3 regions of the Vibrio sp. QJM3NY_21 genome follow, and region 1 is predicted to be linked to each of the others. Evidence: riboswitches for the same ligand, from Rfam matches in the RefSeq annotation. Region 1 holds a riboswitch; each other region holds the start of a gene.
What was found. A riboswitch is a leader RNA that binds a small molecule or an ion and turns the genes downstream of it on or off. The one in region 1 is predicted to bind thiamine pyrophosphate.

Region 1 (4,691 bases):
CACGATAACGCCCCCTTTAATGAGCTTCCTGCTGTTTGTAGAGAAGCAGTTGGAATATCAGGTCGATAGTGGCATTGAGTCATCAATCTTGGATGTGTTTTCACTGCTGTTAGAGCAACAACAAGTGAGCAAGAGCATCGACCCAAGAATCCGTGCGGTACAAAGGCTGATCTCGGATAACTACACGCAACCGTTATCCATATCACAACTTGCAGAAACGGCCTGTTTGAGTCCTACTCAATTCAAAAAATGCTTCAAAGAATGCCTGGGTATCAGTGCGCTTAAATACATCACTCGATATCGTATGGAGAAAGCTCAAGCCTTGTTAACCCACACAGATTTACCTGTTCAATTGATCGCTGAAAATGTGGGATATAGTGATGTTTCTGCTTTCAGTCGCCGCTTCTCTCAGCACTTTGGAATGTCTCCAAGGGCGTTTCTAGGCTCAATGAAAGACAGTCTTTAGAAACAACAATAGCGTCCTTTCGGCAAACTAACTTTTATCAATCTTCACTATTATCTATTTCAGAACTGAAAATTGGGTAATAGAAATGAATCTTGCCATCAATCGCGTTAACGAATTCCAAACGGGCACTTTAGCCATCTTGTTTGCTTCTATTTTATGGGGTACGACAGGCACCGCCGCAAGTTTTGCGCCTGATCTAAGCCCATTAGCGATTGGTGCTTTCTCTATGGGCGTTGGTGGCCTAATGCAAGCAGGCTTGGCGTATCGAAAAATCCTATTCGCTTTCGACAAACTTATGCAGAACAAGAAGCTGTTGACAGTGAGCGCTTTGGCTTTGGCGATCTATCCTTTAGCTTTCTATTCTTCAATGAAATTATCAGGTGTGGCGATTGGTACAGTGGTTTCGATTGCAACCGCACCTTTCTTTTCAGCACTGTTAGAGTGTCTGATTAGCAAGAAGAATAATATCAACAAACGTTGGCTCACTAGCTTTGCGATTGGTGTCGTGGGTATTGGGTTGTTGGTGTTTTCAGAATCTTCATCGACGAATGAATCCGGTGATGATCTAAAGCTGTTAGGTATTGCTTTGGGTTTGCTCGCTGGGTTGTGTTACGCCATTTATTCTTGGGCGACAAAAGCACTGATCGATAAAGGGATTAAGTCGCAAGCGGCGATGGGCAGTATTTTTGGCCTTGGTGCGATGCTGTTGCTGCCAACGCTCTGGTTTACTGGTGAGAACCTGTTTTCCTCGCAGATTAACGTATTAGTCATCAGTTATCTGACGATAATCCCACAATGCTTGGGCTATATCGCGTTCAGTTTTGGTTTACGCCACGTGACTGCGAGCAGTGCCAATCTGCTGACTCTGTTTGAACCAGTAGTCGCAGCGGTGCTTGCCGTCTGCGTTGTCGGTGAGCTGATTCCTTTTATAGGTTGGTTAGGTATGTTTCTGATTGTGCTGTGCTTGTTGATACAGTCGAAGCCATCTAAAGGAACGTTATAAGTATTTGTTTTGTTGAGCCTAATTGAAATTTATTCATGCGTAATTCTTATAATTGAATAAAATCAGTACCTCAGTTGTGAGAGTGCTGTTACTATCGCTATCAATAGTCGGGGGGCATATACCTTATTTGGTGTTTGCTGAGATCGTTAATCGAGACCCGTTGAACCTGATTCAGTTAACACTGGCGTAGGGAACTATAAGCACTCGATCTACGTCTGCACCCATGAAAACTTTCATGAGCCTAATGCGACTTCTCCTTCGATCAGTGTTCGTTCTCCTACGTCTTGTAAGATAGTAGGAGCGACAATGACACACAGTTCTATTTCAAAAGATTTAACGCCAAAAGCCTCAACACTGCAGCACTCTGCAGGAGGCACGATTCGCACGAATACTCCGATTGTTTTAACCATCGCGGGTTCTGACAGTGGCGGCGGTGCAGGTATCCAAGCTGATATTAAAGCCATGTCTGCTACCGGTAGTTTTGCTTGTTCTGTGATTACCGCTATCACATCTCAGAACACTCAAGGCGTGTCAGCCATTTTCCCTATTCCACTCGACCATGTCGCTAGTCAGTTAGATGCAGTGTTTACTGATCTCAATATCGTGGCAGTAAAAGTCGGCATGTTGGCAGATGCGCAAATCATCAAAGTCGTTGCAGACAAAATTAAGCAGTATCAACCTAAGCACTTAGTGATTGACCCTGTGATGGTCGCGACAAGTGGTGATCTGCTGTTAGAAAACTCGGCAATTACCACGCTAAAACAAGAGCTGATTCCGCTGGCAGACATCATTACTCCTAACTTGCCAGAAGGCGCTGCACTGACAGGTAAAGCTGTCCCTGAAAGCGAAGCCGAAATGCAGGGCATGATTGAAGACTTACGCGCACTAGGTGCTAAAGCTGTCCTGCTAAAAGGCGGACATTTAGAGAAGGATGAGAACAGTAACGACTTACTGATTCTGCCAACCACATCTGCTCTGATTAGCGCGAAGCGCTTTCCTACTAAAAATACCCACGGCACGGGTTGTACGCTCTCTTCTGCTATCGCTTCTTTCTTGGCTCAAGGCAACACGCTTACGCAAGCTGTCGACCTTGGCAAACAATACATTTCTCACGCGATTGCTCATGCTGATGAGTTGCAAGTTGGCCAAGGCCATGGCCCGGTAAACCACTTCTTCGCTGGACACGGTAATGTCCGTTAATACGGTTGGTGTTCAACTCCGCAGTGCCTCCTTACGTTATAACGACAGTGAGCACGCGACCTTATCTGGGTTGTCGCTTAGCTTAAACGCAGGTAAGTGGACGGTATTGCTCGGTCGAAGTGGCTGCGGAAAAACCACGGTATTGCGTTATCTGGCAGGCTTACTGGACGATAAGGTGGAGTGGCAGGGCACATTGGCAACCTCTGATGAATTGCCTTTAACGGATCGCATCGCTTACATGGCGCAGCAAGATTTGTTACTGCCATGGTTGTCGGTTATCGACAATGTTTGCCTAAGTCATCGCTTTCAAAATTCCCCAGACAAGCATCAAAGCCAAGCATCCAATAAACAAGCTCAAACCAATCAAGCACTAGAGTTGTTAGCTGCGGTTGGTTTGGCCGATTACGCGAATGCGATGCCGGATCAATTGTCTGGTGGCATGCGTCAGCGTGTTGCTTTGGCTCGCACCTTAATGCAAGACAAACCAGTGGTGTTGATGGACGAGCCTTTCTCAGCTCTGGATGCGGTAACAAGGCATAAGCTACAAAGCTTAGCGTGTGGACTGTTAAGAGATAAAACTGTCGTGTTGATCACCCATGATCCACAAGAAGCGGTGCGTTTGGCGGACAATTTGTATGTGTTGCAAGGCACACCTGCAAGCGCACAGTCACTGTCTGTGCCAAATACAGCGACACCAAGAGTGTTAGATGGTGAATGTGCTGAGTTACAACAAGCGATCTTAGATCAGTTGGAGCGTGATTATGAATGATCTAACGCGAAGCGAAGCTACTGATAGCTCCAAGATAGAAAACTCAATGGAAGAAAGTTCAACTAACACACAGATCACGACTAAGCGCTCTCGCCAGATGAATCCCGTAATGCGTTTGCTGATCAGCAGTGCTGTGATTCTCGGTTTATGGCAACTGGTGGTCGTTATCTTCGAGATGCCGAGCTTCATTCTACCAGCGCCTGCAGAAGTCTTTATTAAGCTAATCGAACGTTATGATGTGTTACTCAAACACACTTGGGTGACGGCGCAAGAGATCTTACTTGGGCTGCTACTCGGTTTGTCGATGGGGCTATTTTTCGCCCTGCAGATGCTGATGTTTGATCCGTTGAAACGTTGGCTATTGCCTATCTTAATTGCCAGCCAAGCGATCCCCGTTTTTGCGATTGCGCCAATGTTAATGCTATGGCTTGGCTATGGCATTGCATCAAAAGTCGTTATGGCGGCGATCATTATCTTCTTCCCTGTAACCACTTGTTGTTACGACGGCCTACGGAATACACCGACAGGTTATCTCGATCTTGCTAAAACGATGGGTGCATCGAAATGGCAATTGTTGCGTTATATCCAATTGCCTGCTGCATTGCCAACACTGGCGTCTGGTATTCGTGTGGCGGTGGTGATTGCCCCAATAGGCGCAGTAGTCGGGGAGTGGGTGGGTTCGAGTGAAGGGCTAGGTTACTTAATGCTACAAGCCAACGCGCGCATGATCATTGATGAGATGTTTGCGGCCTTGTTTATCTTGGCGGTGCTGTCTATCTCGCTCTATTTCATCACAGACAAGTTACTCAAAAAAGCCATCCCTTGGGAGAACCAGTGATGGCTTGCTCAATAACACTTTGTTTAATAAGGCTTCGCTCAACGCTATTTATCTAAACAAACCTCATTAAAAATTAGCTCTATAAACACAATAATAATATTCAAAAGGAAAGGTTAACTATGAAAAATACAAAATTGATAGGTGCAGTGGCACTGCTTGCTTCGCTAGTTTCAGGTCATGCATTAGCGGATTCTGAACAAAAGAAACTGACATTGATGTTGGATTGGTTTGTGAACCCGAACCACGGCCCGATTGTGATCGCTCAAGAGCGTGGCTACTTTGCTGACCAAGGCTTAGACATTGAAATTCAAGAGCCAGCAGACCCAAGCACGCCAGCAAAATTGGTTGCGGCAGGTAAAGTCGATTTAGCGGTAACTTACCAACCAAGTTTAACCATGGATGTAGCGGCAGGTTT
Region 2 (4,691 bases), on a different replicon from region 1:
CGAGGTTTTTTCGAATCTGACGTAGTAAAAAGTTTTAGGGGTGTAGCTCCAATTGGCAGAGCAGCGGATTCCAAATCCGCGTGTTGGGAGTTCGAATCTCTCCACCCCTGCCATATTTAAGGCTCTAGCAGAAATGCTAGAGCCTTTTTGCTTTCTGAATCTAATATATACGCCATTAGCAAAGCAGCGGATTCTCCGACTTACCAAAATAGAGCTTGTTGGGAGTCGAAACCTCCACCCTGCCATATCAATGCCTCAGCAGAAGTTCTGTTTTTTCACTTTATATTTGTTCGATTTTTAGTCGACAATTCCTGCTTTTAATAAAACCTAGCCTTAAAAGTGTAAGTGCTTACTTATCCCAGCCTCTTTTATAAACAATCAACAGCACAATCCCCACTTCTTTATGAGAATTATTCTCAATATTTTGTTACATTTTGGTCGTTATTACTAAAAGGCAACAAATATGGATATCTCCCGTCGTAAGTTTATTCAATCATCTCTCGCTATATCATCTCTCGCTATATCAGCACTCACTGTACTGCCCGCTTGCTCAATTAAACGGTTGGTTGATGAACAAGAAAAGTATGTTTACGACCTAACGGCAGAGCCTTCAACCGCTGAACTAGTAACGGGATTTGAGACTAATATTCTAGGCTTTAATGGCCAGATTCCAGCGCCAACGATTCGATGTCGACAGGGTGAAAAGGTCACGATCCGCTTTACGAATAAGCTATCAGAGCCGACGACTATTCATTGGCATGGTTTAAGAATTCCTATCGAAATGGATGGGGTTCCCTTCTTAAGTCAGCCACCAATCATGCCAGGTGAAACATTCATTTATGAGTTTACGCCGCCAGATGCCGGTACGTTTTGGTATCACCCACACATGAATAGCGTGAAGCAGCTTGGTATGGGCTTAGTTGGTCTTATTATCGTAGAAGAGAGCAATCCAGTACGGTTCGATGAAGAACACGCATTGATGCTTAAGCATTGGCACATCGACAAGCAGGGTCAATGGAAAGATTTAATGATCCCACGACTCAGTGCTCGCATGGGCACTCCTGGGGAGTGGAGTAGTGTTAATGGAGTCCATGAACCCGTATATCAGTTGAAGCAGTATGCAGCGACTAGACTGCGTATTGCTAATGTCGATAATACGATCACTTACCCTATTGCTGTCGAAGGGGCTGAAGCATGGGTTATAGCCATCGATGGTAATCCTGTAAAAACGCCTTATAAACTGACTCAACATAAAATTGGTCCGGGTATGCGTGTTGATATCGGACTGATCGCTCCTAAAGCTGGTGAGCGAGTTAACGTTCTCCATATGAAGGGGCGTTTCCCATTTTCTTTGTGTGAATTTGAAGTCGTAGATTCAGCATTTGCTCAAGGACGTTCGTTGCCATTACTACCATTGAATCCAGTGCCCAACCTAGATCTTGCTAATGCTGAAGAGATCGACTTTTTATTTGAATGGGAAGGGGCTGTTTCTCCAGTATCCAAAGATGGAAAATCGATGCCTAAGTTTTGGCTAACAAATAAAAGAGCATGGGAAGGAATGAGCAAAGACAATATTCCTGAACCGTTGGCGACTTTAGAGTTGGGTAAGACTTACATATTCGATCTTAAGAACGTCACTCAATATCATCACCCGATTCATATTCATGGTCATACATTTACTGTATTGGAACTTGATGGTAAAAAAATTGAAGAGCCTTTCCATACCGATACAGTGTTACTTGGAAAAAATGGCCGAGCTAAAGCTGCATTTGTTGCAGACAACCCAGGACGCTGGATGTACCACTGTCATGTAATTGAGCACATGAAAACAGGATTGATGGGATATATTGAAGTTAAGTGACACCTGTAACGTTTAATATTTGCGCATGCATTCTTAGTTTCTACCCTCGCTTTTATCGACGGTAAAGCTAGAATATAGGGACTATTGTTTGGGAGGATTCATGGGTCAGTTATCTATTTTAGGTTTTATTGCCATTGGTGGCGCATTTGGTGCTTGTTCGCGTTATTTGATTTCAGAGTTATGTGTGGTGATGCTAGGACGTGGTTTCCCTTACGGTACACTGACAGTTAACGTAATTGGCTCTTTAATTATGGGTTTGCTCATCGCAGCGTTTGAGAATGAGATGGTTGCGACAGAACCATGGAGGCAGATCATCGGTCTTGGTTTCCTTGGAGCATTGACTACATTTTCTACATTTTCGATGGATAACGTGCTTCTTATGCAGCAGGGTGCTTTCTTTAAGATGGGACTCAATGTGCTACTCAACGTGGTTCTCAGCATCTCAGCTGCATGGATCGGCTTCCAACTTTTGATAAAGTCTTAAAACTTTCTTACGATTTGTTAACAACTCGGCTTGGTTTATCCAAGCCGTTTTTATATACTCGATCGAACTTGTCGGAGTGCCATATGGCTGAGACCGTTAACTCGGGATCCGTTGAACCTGATCAGGCTAATACCTGCGAAGGGAACAAGAGTAGATATCTAACTAGAATCCTTCTAGAGATCTATCTCCAGATCACAACTGTATTTTCTTGTTGTGATCCCTCTTGTAGCATCAAATCCGTCAAGCATTTTTATCCCTATAAATAATGGCTAAAAGCCAAGGAAAAATGCTATGTCGAGTCGTAAACAAGCAAGACTGGAAGCGAAGAATTTCATTGATTCTTTATCCGTACAACCTTATCCAAATTCAAAAAAAGCTTACATCCAAGGATCTCGAGCGGACATTCAAGTCCCTGTCCGAGAAATATCACTCGCTGATAGCCTTGTGGGTGGCAGCAAAAAAGAGCCTGTATTCGAACCTAATGTACCTATTCAAGTTTACGATACCTCCGGTGTTTATACAGACCCTACACACGAAATAGACCTGTATAGCGGTCTTCCTAAGTTGCGAGAGCAATGGATTGAAGAGCGTGGTGATACGGAACTGTTAGACGATGTAAGCTCTGTTTACACCAAAGAACGTTTAGAAGATGAAACCCTAGACGACCTTCGCTACGGCAACCTACCTAGAATTCGCCGTGCTACAGACAACCAATGTGTTACCCAATTGCATTATGCTCGTCAGGGCATTATCACGCCTGAGATGGAGTACATTGCCATACGTGAGAACATGGGACGTCAGAAGTTCGCTGATGAGCAGCTTAACCATCAACACCCTGGCCATAACTTTGGCGCAAACCTGCCGAAAGAAATTACTCCTGAGTTCGTGCGTAAAGAGGTTGCAGAAGGTCGAGCTATTATCCCTTCAAACATCAACCACCCAGAATCAGAACCTATGATTATTGGCCGAAACTTCTTAGTGAAAGTGAACGCCAATATCGGTAACTCTTCAGTAAGCTCTTCGATTGAAGAAGAAGTTGAGAAGCTAGTATGGTCAACTCGTTGGGGGGGCGATACCGTAATGGATCTCTCAACTGGCCGTAATATCCACGAGACTCGCGAGTGGATTCTACGTAACAGTCCAGTGCCGATTGGTACGGTTCCTATGTATCAGGCGCTTGAAAAAGTGAATGGCGTAGCCGAAGACCTTAACTGGGAAGTGATGCGCGATACCTTGATTGAACAAGCAGAGCAAGGTGTTGACTACTTCACTATCCATGCTGGTTTGTTGCTTCGCTACGTTCCGATGACGGCTAAACGCGTGACCGGTATTGTTTCTCGTGGTGGTTCTATTATCGCGAAATGGTGTCTTGCTCATCACCAAGAAAGTTTCCTTTATACCCACTTCCGAGAGATCTGTGAGATCTGTGCGAAGTACGATGTTGCACTGTCATTAGGTGATGGCCTACGTCCTGGTTCTATTGCAGATGCCAATGATGAGGCTCAGTTCTCGGAGTTACGTACTCTAGGTGAGTTGACTAAAGTGGCTTGGGAATATGATGTTCAGGTGATCATTGAAGGCCCTGGACATGTGCCAATGCACTTAATCAAAGAGAACATGGACGAGCAGTTAGAGCACTGCCACGAAGCGCCTTTCTATACTTTAGGTCCACTGACGACAGATATTGCCCCTGGTTACGACCATATTACCTCTGGAATTGGCGCGGCCATGATTGGTTGGTACGGCTGTGCGATGCTCTGTTATGTCACTCCCAAAGAACATTTAGGCTTACCAAACAAAGAAGACGTGAAGACTGGCTTGATTACTTATAAGCTGGCAGCACATGCAGCAGACTTGGCAAAAGGACATCCGGGCGCACAGATCCGCGACAATGCATTATCAAAGGCGCGTTTTGAATTCCGTTGGGAAGACCAATTTAATCTAGCTTTAGATCCGGAAACCGCGCGTTCTTTCCACGATGAAACCCTGCCACAAGAGTCGGGTAAGGTTGCTCACTTCTGCTCAATGTGTGGACCTAAATTCTGCTCGATGAAGATCTCTCAGGAAGTTCGAGAGTATGCGAAAGACACCGAACAAGTAGCCGCGGATCAGGCTATCGAGATTAAGATGCTAGATAACCCGTTGGAAGGGATGCGTCAAAAATCACAAGAGTTCCGTGATACTGGCTCTGAACTTTACCACCCTGCAGTAGGTGCAAAAGAAGCTCAATTAGAGGAATAATGACAGTGAAGATACTCATCCCATCTCAAAATATTGAGTTAACGGGAGAGGTGCAGAACTGTCTATTGGTTGCTAAGCGACAAGGCTTGGCAACCGATGCAGTTG
Region 3 (4,691 bases), on a different replicon from region 1:
AAATGCTCAGGCAATCTATCTAAATACTCTGCAACACCTACTTGTGCGGCTGCTTGCTCAACTTTGAGCTTTTGGGTTGCTGTAAGCTTTAATCCTGGATGCAGCCCTAAACCAATATTTTCACGTACGGTGAGATGGGCAAAAAGATTGTGTTCTTGGAACAACATCGCCAATGGACGTTGGTGCGCTTCTTTACCAATAAGCGATTGTCCTGCCACTGATATCTCACCCGATGTAGGCTCTATGAATCCCGCAACTAGCGCCAACAACGTTGATTTACCAGCGCCACTCGGCCCCATCAACGCGACAATGTCGCCCTGCTCAGCTTGGAAATCAAAGCGAAACAACTCTCGGTGATAGTGGTAGTCCACCTCTTTCATCACTAACATCATCGGTTCCTTAACTCTTTAGCATTAGGGTTTGAGCTTCGAGTAAATAAAAATTCTATTAAGCTAAAACTGCCTACACTTAGCAGCAGCAAACTCACCGAAACCACCGCCGCAGCTTCCATTTGATAGCTGCCTAACAATTGGAATAGATACAAAGGCAGCGTTCTAAAATCTTGGCTACCAAACAAGGCAATGGCACTCAAGTCCCCCATCGCCAGCATAAAGCTAATAGAAAAGGCTTGCGCCATTGGTTTACGTAGTGCGCGCCACTCCACCAGCCTAAAACGTGTGAAACCTGTCATTCCCAAGCTTGCACACACGTATTGATACTGTTGAGATAAATGCAACATAGGTTGGGCTAAGGTTTTGATCACATAAGGCAGTGCCATTAAGCTATTTACTGCAATCACAATAAAGAAAGCTAAGCTAAATACATCGGTAAATGAACGCAGTAATAAGAAGAGTCCCGTACTGATCACTAACCCTGGTGTCACTAAGATAATGGTACCAATCAGCTCGATTTTATCGGCTCTAAAGTTCTTGTTCTGCAAACGCCATGCACGACTGGTCAGCAGTATCGCAATACCAATACCGACGGCAATAACACTTGCTAAGGACGCAACTTTAACTGAGGTCATTAGCGCAGCCCAAAACGGTTCGCTGCTGAGCACAGTCAGTGCTTGTGAGTTAATACCACTGACGATAACCATGGCTAATGGCGGCAATACCAGCATTGAGACTACTATGATCCAAAAGCTATCCCAAGCTTTTGACCACCAGCAGTCCTTAACCAAATATTTCTCTTCCGACAACTGACTGGCCGTCACTGAAATAGGTTTCGACAGGCGCTGAATACTCACCGCGAGCACTCCACACAGCAGCATTTGCCATATCGCGAGTAACGCACCAGCCTGTAGGTCAAAATCGAACTTAATCGCTTGATAGATTGCCAACTCGATAGTGGTCGATTTCGGACCTCCACCTAGCGCCATCACGGTAGCAAAGCTAGTAAAGCACAACATGAAGACTAAGCCACATACATGAGGCAGTTGTTGTCTCAATCGCGGCCATTCGACCCATTTGAATTTATTCCAATGACTCATACCCAAATGAGCACACAGCTTATGTTGCTCGGCAGGCACGGTATCTAAAGCTTGTAAAAGTAAACGACTGGCATAGGGAAGATTAAAGAAGACATGTGCGAGCAAAATGCCATTCAACCCATAAATCGAGAATGGTAATTCAATATCGAAGTTCGCCAGAAATTTAGCTAACCAACCACTGTTGCCATAAATTGCAAGCAAGCCAAACACACCGACTAACACAGGCAAAACCAAGGTCGATGCGAACAGCCTTAACAACAGAGCTCGCCCAAAAAATTGCCTGCGACACAAAGCATGAGCAATAGGTATAGCAAAGCCAACACTCAGCACAGTTGAGAGTGTCGCTTGATAAAAACTGAATTTCGTTACGTGCCAATAGTAAGGATCGGACCATACTTGGCTGATATCAAGAGAAGGGGCATTGCTAAGCAATGCCCCAACTGCTGAAACCACAAAGGCGGTAATGAGTATCGCAACCCAGATCCCGACCTTAGGTGTTTTCTTTATCATAAATTGATTTTTTACCGTAAGCGGTTCACTCAGTTAATATCGAACGAACCTTTAAATACAGAAAGTTAGAAAGCTGAGCTTTAGGAAACTCATCTTTAGAAAGTTAAGCTAGAAAGCTAATCCTTTAAAAAGTAAGTGCACTCTGCCATTCACGAATCCATGGCTTACGCTTAGCAGCGATTTCTTCAGGCGTAAAACTCAGAGCTTTCTGCGGTACTGTTAACTGCTCGAACCCTTTGGGTAGCTCGATACCCGTCACTGGGTACATCCAGTTGCCAGTTGGCATCGCCGATTGGAATTCATCACTTAAGATAAACGCCATAAACTCATCGGCCAGTTTTTCATTTTTGCTGCCTTTAACTTTCGCAGCCACTTCCACTTGAGTGTAATGACCTTCTTCAAAGCTTGCAGCTGCATACTTAGAATCACTTTCTGCAATGATGTGGTAAGCAGGAGATGTTGTGTAAGACAAGACTAAGTCCGACTCCCCCTTTAAGAACATAGAGTAAGCTTCAGACCAACCTTTAGTAACCGTAACCGTCTTCTGAGCAAGTTTCTTCCAAGCTGCTGTCGCTTCATCACCGTATACTGACTTCATCCATAGCATCATGCCTTGACCCGGCGTAGATGTACGTGGGTCTTGGTAAATAACCTTGAGGTCGTCACGCTGCTCAACCAGTTCTTTCAAGCTCTTAGGTGGGTTTGCTAGTTTCTCTTTGTTATAGATAAACGCAAAGTAACCAAAATCATAAGGAACAAAGGTGCTGTCGTCCCAGCCGTTAGGAAGTGTCACTGAAGACGTATCAACATTGTGCTCAGCCAATAAGCCCGTCGCTTTCGCTTCAGCCATCAGATTGTTATCTAGGCCTAACACGATATCAGCTTTGCTGTTACCACCTTCAAGACGTAAGCGGTTCAGAATAGATACGCCATCTTCTAGCGCGACAAAGTTCACATCGCAGCCACACTTTTCTTCAAATGCTTTTTCAACGGCAGGACGAGGGCCCCAATCCGCAGCAAAAGAGTCATAGGTATAAACCGTTAGGGTATTGTCTGCAGCAAAGGCAGAAAAAGAGATGGCTGTAGTAACAGCAAGAGTTGTTAATGTAAATTTCACTGGACGCTCTCCATGGTCTGAGCGGCACAGGTTTGAGGGAGGAGAACGGTAGAAGTTGTTCCTAACTCAATTCCTACGCCAGCATTATCTGGTTCAGGTTTACGGGTCCCAAGCACTTGCTTGATCTCAGCTCGCATTCATTATTTGAATGGTTCGCTCCCCGATGAGTGTTCAGAATTGTAATTCGAATTTTAACAATAAGCTATCAAGTTTGGATCAATTACGTTGATCGTAACCCCAACGTGGCACTAAACCTTGCTCGATGCCAAGATGGTCCAAAATGCGCGCCACCATAAAATCGACCAGATCTTCAATCGACTTAGGTTGATGATAAAAACCCGGAGCGGCAGGCATGATCGTCACGCCCATAGTCGATAGCTTATGCATGTTCTCTAAGTGCAGCGTCGAGAATGGCGTCTCACGAACCACCAACAACAGTTGGCCTCGTTCTTTCATGACCACATCTGCAGCACGCTCAATCAGATTATCCGATAAGCCATGAGCAATTGAAGCCAAGCTTCCCGCTGAACATGGACAAACGACCATCTGCTTCGGCGCTGCAGAGCCAGAGGCAACCGGTGAGAACCAATCATCTTTGCCACACACCACCAGCTTTTCGGGGTCACACCCAAGGTGTTTAACCAAAGCTTGTTTCGCTGCATCGGGTCCTGCAGGTAACTTAAGTTCATGCTCGGTCGCCAACACCACTCGCGCAGCCGACGATATCAGTAAATAGACCTGATAATCCGCCGCCAAAAGGCATTCAAGTAAACGCAGGCCATAAGGCGCACCTGATGCGCCAGTGAAAGCGAGGGTTATAGCTTTATCGTGTTTTGTCATGTTCTCAATTACTTCAAAATATAAGATCGTGGATCAGTTAGCCTTTGAGTGCCAACGCATCCAACAGTTTCTGGTGAATACCACCAAAGCCACCATTGCTCATTACCAAGATTTGGTCGCCCGCTTGTGCCTCTGAGACAATTCTAGCAACGAATGTATCCATGTCATCACTTACATGTGCGGGTTGATGGCACGCATCGGCAACATCTTGTACAGACCAATCAATGTTATCTGGTTGGAATAAGTAGGTAGAATCCGCCTGTTTAAGAGAATCAGCCAAGGTTTCTTTATGCACACCACGCTTCATGGTGGCAGAACGAGGCTCTAAAACGGCAATGATTTTTTTCGTATCGACCTTATTACGTAAGCCACCCAGAGTAAGTTCAATCGCTGTAGGATGATGAGCAAAATCGTCATAAACAGAAACACCTACTACCTCACCTTTGAACTCTAAGCGACGCTTGGTATTAATGAACGCCGCCAGTGATTCACATCCTAAGTCGGGTGTCACACCAACATGTCTTGCCGCCGCAATCGCCATCAAGGCATTACTTACGTTATGATCGCCAACCAAATCCCAGCCTACGGTTCCAACACATTCGTCTTGGAAATAGACCTCAAATTTGGAGCCATCTTTAACCAGTTTCTTGGCATCCCAATCGCCAAGTTCGCCGCTCGATTCAGTCTCACTCCAACACCCACGAGAAAGAACATCTTCAATAGCCGTATCTT

Region 2: it holds a riboswitch for thiamine pyrophosphate, as region 1 does, so the genes downstream of both, thiC (phosphomethylpyrimidine synthase ThiC) here and thiD (bifunctional hydroxymethylpyrimidine kinase/phosphomethylpyrimidine kinase) in region 1, are expected to answer to the same signal.
Region 3: it holds a riboswitch for thiamine pyrophosphate, as region 1 does, so the genes downstream of both, thiB (thiamine ABC transporter substrate binding subunit) here and thiD (bifunctional hydroxymethylpyrimidine kinase/phosphomethylpyrimidine kinase) in region 1, are expected to answer to the same signal.

Annotation. Positions count from the first base shown of each region.
Region 1 covers NZ_CM173514.1:442,790-447,480, forward strand. The annotation lists gene AC3CID_RS17820 (helix-turn-helix domain-containing protein) at 1-466, shown strand, start outside; gene AC3CID_RS17825 (DMT family transporter) at 552-1,469, shown strand; TPP riboswitch at 1,568-1,679, shown strand; gene thiD (bifunctional hydroxymethylpyrimidine kinase/phosphomethylpyrimidine kinase) at 1,776-2,669, shown strand; gene AC3CID_RS17835 (ABC transporter ATP-binding protein) at 2,659-3,438, shown strand; partial or broken gene AC3CID_RS17840 (ABC transporter permease) at 3,542-4,276, shown strand; gene AC3CID_RS17845 (ABC transporter substrate-binding protein) at 4,396-4,691, shown strand, end outside.
Region 2 covers NZ_CM173513.1:3,453,982-3,458,672, reverse strand. The annotation lists tRNA gene AC3CID_RS15500 (tRNA-Trp) at 37-113, shown strand; gene AC3CID_RS15495 (multicopper oxidase family protein) at 464-1,861, shown strand; gene crcB (fluoride efflux transporter CrcB) at 1,962-2,345, shown strand; TPP riboswitch at 2,408-2,506, shown strand; gene thiC (phosphomethylpyrimidine synthase ThiC) at 2,637-4,586, shown strand; gene AC3CID_RS15480 (thiamine phosphate synthase) at 4,586-4,691, shown strand, end outside.
Region 3 covers NZ_CM173513.1:3,123,960-3,128,650, forward strand. The annotation lists gene thiQ (thiamine ABC transporter ATP-binding protein) at 1-389, opposite strand, end outside; gene thiP (thiamine/thiamine pyrophosphate ABC transporter permease ThiP) at 389-2,002, opposite strand; gene thiB (thiamine ABC transporter substrate binding subunit) at 2,127-3,119, opposite strand; TPP riboswitch at 3,173-3,292, opposite strand; gene AC3CID_RS13910 (flavin prenyltransferase UbiX) at 3,336-3,959, opposite strand; gene mpl (UDP-N-acetylmuramate:L-alanyl-gamma-D-glutamyl-meso-diaminopimelate ligase) at 3,997-4,691, opposite strand, start outside.